2 regions of the Niameybacter sp. genome follow, and region 2 is predicted to be linked to the other one. Evidence: a T-box and tRNA genes for the amino acid it is inferred to sense, from the RefSeq annotation. Region 2 holds a T-box; the other holds one or more tRNA genes.
The links. The T-box of region 2 lies ahead of serS (serine--tRNA ligase). A T-box ahead of a tRNA ligase gene usually reads a tRNA of that ligase, here a tRNA-Ser.
Positions count from the first base shown of each region.

Region 1: it encodes a tRNA-Ser, which carries the amino acid that the T-box ahead of serS (serine--tRNA ligase) is inferred to sense. The anticodon was not compared.

Region 1 is NZ_JAVVQU010000069.1:3,907-9,547, reverse strand. Features, by position in the region: gene RRY75_RS13230 (hypothetical protein) at 435-830, opposite strand; gene RRY75_RS13225 (hypothetical protein) at 1,069-1,653, shown strand; tRNA gene RRY75_RS13220 (tRNA-Ser) at 1,975-2,060, shown strand; partial or broken gene RRY75_RS13215 (IS110 family transposase) at 2,170-2,540, opposite strand; gene RRY75_RS13210 (SLC13 family permease) at 2,728-4,182, opposite strand; gene RRY75_RS13205 (Crp/Fnr family transcriptional regulator) at 4,428-5,099, opposite strand; gene RRY75_RS13200 (NAD(P)/FAD-dependent oxidoreductase) at 5,401-5,641, shown strand, end outside.
Region 2 is NZ_JAVVQU010000042.1:14,406-20,046, reverse strand. Features, by position in the region: gene RRY75_RS11240 (D-alanyl-D-alanine carboxypeptidase family protein) at 1-129, shown strand, start outside; gene RRY75_RS11235 (TM2 domain-containing protein) at 175-546, opposite strand; gene RRY75_RS11230 (DUF2752 domain-containing protein) at 560-916, opposite strand; gene serS (serine--tRNA ligase) at 1,213-2,487, opposite strand; T-box leader at 2,556-2,758, opposite strand; gene RRY75_RS11220 (hypothetical protein) at 2,925-3,065, opposite strand; gene adhE (bifunctional acetaldehyde-CoA/alcohol dehydrogenase) at 3,558-5,641, shown strand, end outside.

The DNA of each region.
Region 1 (5,641 bases), on a different contig from region 2:
TCTTTTTAATGATAGGTAAAGTCTGATCAAACTATTTACACACTTCTGTTAAGTAGGTAACTACTTCTGTGAGTTTGTGATTTCTTTCAGCAAGTATTTTCATCTCTGAAATAATGAAATTGAGTATATATGTGCGCTCATCGTATGAATAACCTCCAATTTAAAACGCTTCTTTTAACCAAAGGTATAAAATATACAGAGTATCATAGTAACGTATGACTTCGATAGATTTCAAATAGCATGATTGTATTCGATTAGATATTTTTCCTTTTTAGCACCCTTTGCATTTAATACTTTCTTTTCTAAAGCATATTCCCGAGCAATCACTTTATAGGCTGACCTTTCAGCACGGTATATATAATCGGATAACTTTTTTTCAGAATGGAATATATCACTTTGTATCTTAGCCTTTGGATAGACTTCTTGAATGCCTTTTATAAGTCCGGTTCCACCATCATAACACTCAACTCAATATTTAAGCCTGTAACCTGTTTATCCAGGAGGGAATAGCCCCATACGGTACTATCTCGTGTTTTACTTCCATCGCAAAGATAAATATAAGTACTGTTTGGCTCTACTCCTACAAGAACAGCTTGATCTGCTTGAAATATTTCATCATGGGCACCTACTTGGATACATTTAAGTGATATAGAATCATTAAATACCTTTGCCCTACGAGCTAATTCATTAATAATCTTACTGATACGCCCTATTGAGATATGAAAATGAAAAAGAGATTTCAGAAATTCTGGTGTATCCTCAATAGAACCTTTACAAATAGCCATACACCCCAAAACAGCTTTTTCAATAAAGTTTTTCGTAATCCTCATCGTAGGGAAATGTCCTGAAGGTAAATCAAAATCATGTTCTAGTAATTGCTGAATCTTTTCTTTTTGAGTATATATAAATTGTCTATAGGTATTAAAAAATTTTGCTAATATTGAAATATTTTTACCACTAATTGTGCTACAACCTAGTATAATTCTACGTTCTCTGGAGATGTATACTTCTATATGCCATAATGTCTCACATCCTTTCTAAAAGATTCGATACCTTTAGGATGCCATTATGCCATCTTTATCATTTGGACTCATACTAACAGAACTAAATAAACTTACACCCTATGAATTAAAACAACTTTATACAGTAATAGAAGATAAAGCTGTTAGTTTAGCTAAAATCACTGCTATTAGTGATCAAGCAAAAGAATCTAAATTTACTAAAGACGTAGTCTATCCTTACTGTGGTTATATTCAGTTCGCTAAGAATATGGGCGTTCATTTAATTCAAATTGAGCATGGCAAAACTAAACAAGATATTTACCATATTCAACATATCAATGCTTATCATAGTACTCTTAAAAACTGGATACGCCACTTTAAAGGCATTTCTACTAAAAGGTTAGATAACTACCTTAACTGGTTTAAATGGTTAAAGCTCAATAAAGACAAGCGTGACTACGAGAAAGTAAAGGCATTACTTATCAACACTGTTTCAACACAAATGAATATAAAGAATTGTGACTTTTGGAATCAAAGAATCAAAAAATGTTATTTATATAACGCCAAGAAATTTAGTTATATAGAAGGAGTTGCAAGTATATCATTTATAAACATATCAAAGGGGGTGATAGTATGGATAGATGGGGATTAATATGCATAATTTTTAGTGGACTTATAGGACTTTTTAGAGAGTGGGTTAGAGTGAAAAATGACGGTATTACAATATTTTATAAGGTACTACCGTGTATTTCTTTGATACTGTTGGTACTGGGAGCTCTTTTATATTTTATGCTTTAGTAAAGAAGGTAGCCTTATTTTGCAGAAAGGCTACCTTCTTATATAAAATATCGATATTTAACTATAACAGAACCTAAAGAATAAATTAGAAATAAAAAAATGCATTTTTTTATAAAAAGCTTTACATATGACAAATGCTATGTTATTATAAGAGAGTAATTGACATAACAAATTTGGAGAGGTGTCCGAGCGGTTTAAGGAGCTGGTCTTGAAAACCAGTGACTCCGAAAGGGGCCGTGGGTTCGAATCCCACCCTCTCCGCTTCAAAGCGTACAACGTAAGTTGTACGCTTTTTTGTTATATAAAAAATGCTATAAATATTAATATTTCTTATACCTTTAAAGAAATCAGGTAGATTACTCTTCTAAGGAGGTGGCATAAAACTGCCAGCAACTAAGTCATGCTTGAGGAGATCAGCAATCCATTTGGCATCTTTTTTATCAGTCTTTTTACCACGAATAGCCTTTACGTATTTAGGATGAGCCAGAACGATGGTACAAGAAGATTCAAGGATGTTAAAGATAGGAATCCAGTGATTACCAGTAGATTCCATACAATCGTCTTTGCAATGATTTGATAAAAGCCACGCTGATAGCTCTCTTAACCCTTTTGTATAGGTAGAAAAGCGATGACTTTTATAGGTAGTAACACCCATTGCATCGGTAGAAGCGACGTAGGCGACAACAAAGTTTTGTGAACATCGATACCACAACAGATTTGATAGACAATTTTTAAAGCCATAGAAAAACTCCTTTCTGAGTTGAAGACTCAAAGATAAGTTTGCATGCTTGAAAACATACTTATTTGTGCCTTGAGCAAAGCGAAAGGAATAGTTATATAAATGAATAAAGATGGAATAAAATGAAATCTACATATAACAAAAAGAGGCTTAACATAAGATGTTAGACCTCTTTTTGTTATATGTAGATTAGAAAAGTATTTTACAAAGTGGAATACCTACGACAATAACCATGCCAAGAATAATCATGCTCATAATTGTAGCGTATTTGTAAATATCTTTTGTTTCAAGCCACTCTTTGTTACCGTGCATAATAGCAGCAAATGGAGAAGCAGCAGGAGTGATAGTACCAAAGAGAACCATGTAGATAAAGATTGAAATAATAGGTTCTGTGGCAACGCCCATAGATTGTGTAAATGTTGCGATAATAGGTAAGAAGATAATACCTATAACGACACTATTACAGAAGTTAGTTAATATTAAACCTAAAGTAAGGATTAGTACAATAAATGTAAATTCACTAGTACCTGAAAATACAGGTGTTAAAAGATTTTTTAAGAAAGGTGTTACACCTGTAGCTTCAGAAGTTAAGGCATTCCCGATAGTAAGAGCAGCACCAATTAAGAAAATAGAACTCCATTGTAAATGGTTACTGCTAATACTTTGATAGTCAATAAGAAATTTACCTTCGATTTTAATAGCACAAAGTGCACATACTAAAGATAAAGCAAAAGCATATTTACTATCATTTAAGAAAATTCTAATAGGCATTTCACTAGGTAAAATACCTGGGAGCAACATTAAAGTGATATAAATAATAAATGTTGCAGATAAAATTTTATGTTTTAAATTTAATGGAGGAAGAGGGTTCTTGGTGAACATCTCGATATTAACATCTTTAAGTAAGGCTATATCAGGACGAAATACATATTTCATTAATAAAGTAATAAGTAAAATTCCTAAAAATGATAGAGGAATTGTTAAGCCCATAAAAGATGCAAAATTGACTTCTGCACCACCAGTGAGGGAAGTGTAGTTACTCATTAAAATAAGAGGACCATCTTTGAATGGAGCTGTACAAAAACCTAGAACAGCTACTACAACAACAGAAATGAGCATTAATGTAGGATACTTATCACCTGGTTTATAACCAAGTTCTTTAAAGATACCATATAAGATTGGCCAAAATAAGAATATTGGAGTAAAGGCAGATGAAGTTGCAGCTAATGCAAAAACACCCAGTAAAACCATAAATGAGAATACCCAAGGTCTACCATTAATAACTTTACGTGTTAAGAACCATCTACCGATATAGACTGTAAGTCCTGACTGTACAACAGCGCCTATAAGAGTCATCATAAAGATAAGCTGAACAACAGTTGGATCACCTAAGAAGTTCATAAGAATTTGATTCATTGGTGCATAAGCACTACATCCTAATAAGAATACACCCAATAAGCTAGGCCATATAGAATCAACAAATGTCCAAAGATAAATCACACCCATAAATATACCGACTATCTCCATTCCTAAAGGTGTAATAGGTTCTGGAGCAGGGATAAACCTAAGTAGAAGCATAATAGCTATACCTATGGCAGAATGAATAAGATAGCTATAATTTGCGCGGCTTTCCGTTTTTTGCATAACGTCATCTCCTCTTGATATTAAATATATTTTATAATATTACGTCATAAAAGAATGTTAAAAGTATAACACACTAAAAATGTTAAAAAAATAACCTAGGTTATGTTATATAAAAAATATTAAAATAGGTTAATAAATTAGAGATTTTATATGTTAAAGTGCCCTAAAAATGAAAAAAAATATATATAAAATGACAAAAAATTAAAGGTAACTCTTTTGTTTTCAGAGTTACCTTTAATTGAGAATTAATAAGTTAAAGATTTATTTTCTTGTATGTATTCTTCTAAAATACTACGGTCTTTAATAATAATACTATGCCCATCTTTTTCAATAGCGCCCTCTTGCTTAAGAGAACGCATGATTCGAGAAACTGTTACAGTATGTACACCCAAATACTTTGCTAACTCTACATAATTAAAGTGCTTATCCACAATACAACGACCAGATGAACAGCGACTAAAATCTAAAAGTGTTTTACAAAGTCTACTAGGTGTACTAGATTCCTGCATGAAGTGAAAATGTCCGAGAACATCAGTGAAGTAATTTGCAAATAAGGACATAATATAACGATTAAGATCTGGATTATCACTCAAAAGCTTATAGAATGTTGAATAGGAAATCTCATATATTTTACAATCTGTTTTTGCGTACATATAAAAAGCATTATTGTTATTAGCATTAGGAGGAAGTGTTAAATAAGCAGGGGTAAAGTTAATAATACTTCCTCCTGCAAAATAATGATAAATTTTTTCTTCACCAGCTTTAGTAATACTAAGTAAAGCACACAAACCATCCTCTAAGCAATAAACATAATCATTAATGAGATCGAGGTTATAAAGACATTCGCCTTTTTTTGCAATACGAAATTTACCGGCTTTACAGAATTCATCAAAGTAGGCTGTCTCAATGGATGTCATGATGTATTCCTCCTAATAAAATATATAATATGATATAAAGATTATAGTCTATAATTTAACAATCCAATTATAACATATACAAAAATAAATAGATATATATTATAGGTAATTTATCTCCTGTTTACATTACATAAATAAGTGAGATGAAAAATAGTTAGGAATTAAAATCTATAAAAACTAACATGGGTTATTTTTATAAAAATAAGGGGATGTTATACTAAATATAGAGATAACGAAAAATTTAACTCAATTTGTTAAAAATTTATCTAATTAATAGCAAAATGGGGAAGGAGCAATTACCGTGGCATTATATGACGTAATTATTATAGGTGCAGGACCAGCAGGTATGACAGCAGCAATCTATGCAGCAAGAGCAAATATGAACGTACTTTTATTAGAGAAGCTTGCACCAGGTGGGCAAATTATTAATACACATGAAATACAAAACTACACAGGTGTAGGAACAATTAATGGAGCAGAACTTGCTTATAAAATGTTTGAACATACCCAAGAGTTAAATGTTGCGTTTGATTACGGAACAG
Region 2 (5,641 bases):
CACATTCAAGAAGGTATCAACTTTATACAATCTCCAGAAAAAACAGCTTCACTCACCCTAGAAGAGTATGCTTACCTTACTCAATTCATCGGTCATAGCATACTCACCGATAGGGTAATTACTCATTAAACGAAAAGGACGTATAGGCTACACAGCCTATACGTCCTTTTATCATCAATCTTTAAGGGGTACACCATCTGCATCTACAGGCACCTGACCTGCTAGAATTAAGATAGAATCGATAAATGGCCAGATTGCACCAATACCGCAAGTAAATAAGGTTACTAAAATCTGTGCAATAGCAATAGAGTTATAGCCTAAGTAGAAACGGCCTACACCTGCCCACCCTAGTACAAGTTGTAAAATACCCGCCACCAATTTAGACTTGCGTGTATCCACTGGTGGATAGGATTGTTGATAAGAAGTTTGTTGGTAAGTCCCCTGTTGTTGACCTGCTTCTTGACTCCCTTTTGCTATTTCTGCCCCACATCTTCCACAAAAACGATCAATATCTCTTACCTCTGCTCCACAATTTGGGCAATTCATTTTGTCTCCTCCTCTAAAAGGTTACACCTTTAAACATTTTTCTTACAATCCAATCTAGCAAACTTTCTTTCTTATATTGTTTATCACTTAGTCGTCTTATGATTGTATATATTTCACTGACTATTAGACTTACACCTAATAGTATCCATGGATATACTAAAGGGTTAAGATAAAATGCCTTTTTCCATTCCCCTTTACTCAGTGCATAAAGTGCAGCACGTATATTACAGCCTAGGCATCTACCCCCTAATATATCAAAAATGCAAGTAGTCTGATTCGAACTTAATAGCCCTACACCTTTTATCATCAGGATTCCTAGTACAATAAAACTAGTGCCTACTATGATCTTATAGCCTGTTAACTTTTTCATTACATGAATTTCACCTACACTTTATACCCCTACTGTACCCATACTTTTTTTCCTTCTTTTATTGTATTATATATACAGATAACTTTCAATTGTTTTTAGACTAATCAAACATTAAGTATTCTTAATCTTTATTAAGTCAATCGTTAAGAATCCAATCTTAATCTCCCCATTCAACAGCCTAGCAAGCCTTCACCCTATGTCCAGTTCAGTCTGTACTTAATAGTACATTTAAGTTCTATATTATTTAAAAGGCTGTTGTAAGAGCATATGCTCTTACAACAGCCTTTTAAATCAATCTATTTTGTAATGCGTTCAATTCCACCCATGTATGGACGAAGTGCTTCTGGAATAACAATAGAACCATCTTCTTGTTGGAAGTTTTCAAGGATTGCAGCTGTTGTACGACCTACTGCAAGACCACTACCATTTAATGTATGAATGAATTGTGCTTTATCTTTAATATTATCTTTAAATTTAATATTTGCACGTCTAGCTTGGAAGTCTTCAAAGTTAGAACAGCTTGAGATTTCTACATAGCGACCGTAGCTTGGCATCCAAACTTCAATGTCATATGTCATTGCTGAACTAAATCCTAAATCTCCTGTACAAAGTCTTACAACTCGGTATGGAAGACCTAATGTTTGTAAGATAGCTTCTGCATCATTTGTAAGACTTTCAAGCTCTTGGTATGAGTTCTCTGGTCTAGCAAACTTGACCATTTCAACTTTATTGAATTGATGTTGACGGATGATCCCTCTTGTATCACGACCTGCTGAACCAGCTTCTGCTCTAAAACATGCTGTGTAAGCACAATGTTTAATTGTAAGGTCTTTTCCATCTAAGATTTGATCTCTGTACATGTTAGTTACTGGGACTTCTGCAGTTGGTACTAAGAAGTAATCTGTCCCTTGTACTTTGAACGCATCTTCTTCAAATTTTGGAAGTTGGCCTGTACCTGTCATACTTGCACGGTTTACCATAAATGGAGGGAACACTTCTGTATAGCCATGTTTGTCTACATGCATATCTAACATAAAGTTCATGATTGCACGCTCAAGTCTAGCACCTAATCCTTTGTAGAATGTGAAACGTGCACCTGTTACTTTTGCACCTTTTTCAAAATCAAGGATGTCTAAGTCTTCGCCAAGATCCCAATGTGGTTTGATTTCAAAATCAAATGTTCTTACATCACCAATTCTTCTAAGCTCAATGTTTTCTTCATCACTTACACCTACTGGCACTTGTGGGTTTGGTGTGTTTGGAAGTGTAAGAAGGATGTTCATAAGTGTTTCATCTACTTCTTTAACTTGTTGGTCAATCCCTTTAATTTCATCTGATAATTCTTTCATTTCAGCAAGTACTGCTGTTACATCTCTGCCTTCTTTTTTCATCATTGGTACTTGTTTAGACACAACGTTTTGTTTGTTTTTAAGTACTTCTACTTCTGCAAGAAGTTCACGTCTTTTAGTATCTAATGCTAAGAATCCTTCTAAATCATAGTTACCGCTTCTTTTGCCTAATGCTGCTTTTACCTCATCAAAATCACTACGTAATCTTTTAATATCTAACATATCTTTCACCTCTTCAAATTATTTAAATAAATTAAAAATAAAAAACGTCCTTTTATCTTCTTATAAGATAAAAGGACGATTGCATACTCGTGGTACCACCTTTATTCATCAACCTATAGGTTGACCTCTCATTGCTATAAAGGGCAATTCCCTCCTGACTCATCGTCAGCAACTCAGAAAGCGGAACGCTAAAGCCTGCTTACTAGTTCACACCACCCACTAGCTCTCTGCAAAACATGTTCTAAAGCTTTTCTCTCATCAACATTGTTTAATTATGGTATCAAAATCTTGATATTTGTTTCATTATATGATATTCATTTTAAAAATGCAAGACCTTATAATGCTTTATAACTTTTTTCAATTCGTATGTATATAACCTTTTTAATTTGTCTATACTACCAATGTACCAAGTGTGAGGTACATCGCTAAATCCCCCCTCAACCTAGATTTCCTCCCCCGAAATCTAGGTTATTTTTTTGCCCTAAACTTCCTCTACAAGGATTGCCTACTGCAACTACATAATCTGGTATATCTTTTGTTATAACACTTCCCGCTCCTATTACAATAGGGCATCTCATCTCTACACCACTTACTCTTAGGCTAGCTTCTACTGGATATGTAGCTGTATAGACTTATACATTAGGCGCAAACATTACATTATCTCTAATAGTAACTGTATTTACATCAAGAATCGTACAGTTATAGTTAACACAGAAATTTTTCCCTACTTTCATGTTATATCCATACTCACAAAAAATTAAGTTTCATATCTATACAACTATCATTATTCTATCTACTAGCATATTTTTCCTTAAAAATCTTTTTCGTTATATTTTTAACACTTTTTATTGACACTCTTCTTAACTCATGTTATTATTTAAGAGTAAACAGCATTATTTCTTAATCAAAAACTTAATCTTTACCAGATTAAGCTAATTTTTTTAACATCAATTGTTAAAATTATAACCAACTTGCCTAGTTAAAAGTATACCTTTGTCCCTAGCTAGGCAACTTATTTCAAGTTAATAATCACTTAAAAATATAGAACACATCCTAAGGAGGCTTTAATCATGTCAGAAAATAAAAAAGAACAAAAAGCACCAATTGTTGATGCAAATGTAATGGTAGACGAACTCGTAAAAAAAGCGAATATAGCGCTTGAACAATTTATGAACCTTAATCAAGAACAAGTAGATGAAATTACAAAAGCTATGGCTCTTGCTGGTCTTGCAGCTCAAATGAAACTTGCAAAAATGGCAGTTGAAGAAACAGGCCGTGGAATATTCGAAGATAAAGTTACAAAAAACATTTTCGCAACAGAATACATTTATCACAGTATTAAGCATGACAAAACTGTTGGTGTTATTGAAGATAATGATGATGAAGGTTACATGGAAGTAGCAGAACCAATCGGTGTCATTGCTGGGGTTACACCTGTTACAAATCCAACTTCTACAACAATGTTCAAATCAATCATTGCAATGAAAACAAGAAATCCAATCATCTTTGGTTTCCACCCATCAGCTCAAAAATGTTCGGTTGAAGCTGCTAAAACAGTAAGAGATGCTGCTATCGCTGCCGGTGCTCCTGAAAACTGTATCCAATGGGTTGAGTATCCATCAATCGAAGCAACTTCAGCACTTATGAATCATACAGGTGTAGCTATGATCCTTGCTACTGGTGGTTCTGGAATGGTTCGTTCTGCATACTCAGCTGGTAAACCAGCACTTGGTGTAGGACCTGGTAACGTTCCTGCTTTCATTGACAAAACAGCTAACCTTGAAAGATCTCTTACAGACCTTATCCTTTCAAAATCATTTGATAATGGTATGATTTGTGCATCTGAACAAGCTGCTATCATTGAAGCCCCTGTTTATGATAAAGCTATTGCTTACATGAAAAAACATGGTTGCTACTTTGCTACAAAAGAAGAAATCAAAAAAATCGAACCTGTTGTTATCAATCCTGAAAAACACATGGTTAATCCAGATATTGTAGGTAAATACCCATATGAAATTGCTGCCCTTGCTGGTGTAACAATTCCAAAGGAAACAAAAATACTTTGTTGTGAAATCGAAGGTGTTGGTGCTCAGTACCCACTTTCAAGAGAAAAACTTTCTCCAGTACTTGCTGTACTTAAAGCTAAAGATGCAGCTGATGGTATTGAAAAATCAGCACAAATGGTTGAACTTGGTGGTCTTGGTCACTCATCAGTTGTCCATTCAACAGATCAATCAACAATCAACGCTTTCGCTGATAGACTTAAAACAGGTCGTATCATTGTAAACTCACCTTCTACACATGGTGCAATTGGTGATATCTACAATACAAATATGCCATCTCTTACACTTGGCTGTGGTTCATACGGACGTAACTCAACAACATCAAACGTTACTGCATCAAACTTAATCAATAAGAAAAGGGTGGCTAAGAGACGCGTGAATATGCAATGGTTTAAAATTCCAGAAAAAATCTACTTCGAACAAGGTTCTATCGCTTACCTTTCAAAAATGCCTGAAATCTCTCGTGCAATGATCGTAACTGATCCAATGATGGTTCAATTAGGCTATGTAGATAAATTAGTATATCAATTAAATAAGAACCAAAATAAAGTATCAATAGAAATTTTCAGTGATGTAGAGCCTGATCCAGACTTAGTAACAGTAAGAAAAGGCGCTGAAATGATGCGTTCATTCAAACCAGACGTAATCATCGCACTTGGTGGTGGTTCTGCAATGGATGCTGGTAAAGCTATGTGGTTATTCTACGAACACCCAGAAGCTGACTTCGAAGGTATGGCTCAAAAATTCTTAGATATTAGAAAACGTGTTTACAAGTTCCCTACAATGGGTAACACCTCTAAATTCGTAGCTATTCCAACAACATCAGGTACAGGTTCAGAAGTAACATCATTCGCAGTTATCTCTGATAGATCTAAAAATATGAAATACCCTCTTGCTGACTACGAACTAACTCCAGATGTAGCAATCATCGACCCTGAGTTTGTTATGACAGTTCCAGCTTCTGTAACAGCAGATACAGGTCTTGACGTATTAACACATGCTATCGAATCTTATGTATCTATCCTTGCATCAGACTACACAGATGCACTTGCAATTAAAGCTATTCAATTAGTATTTGAATACTTACCACG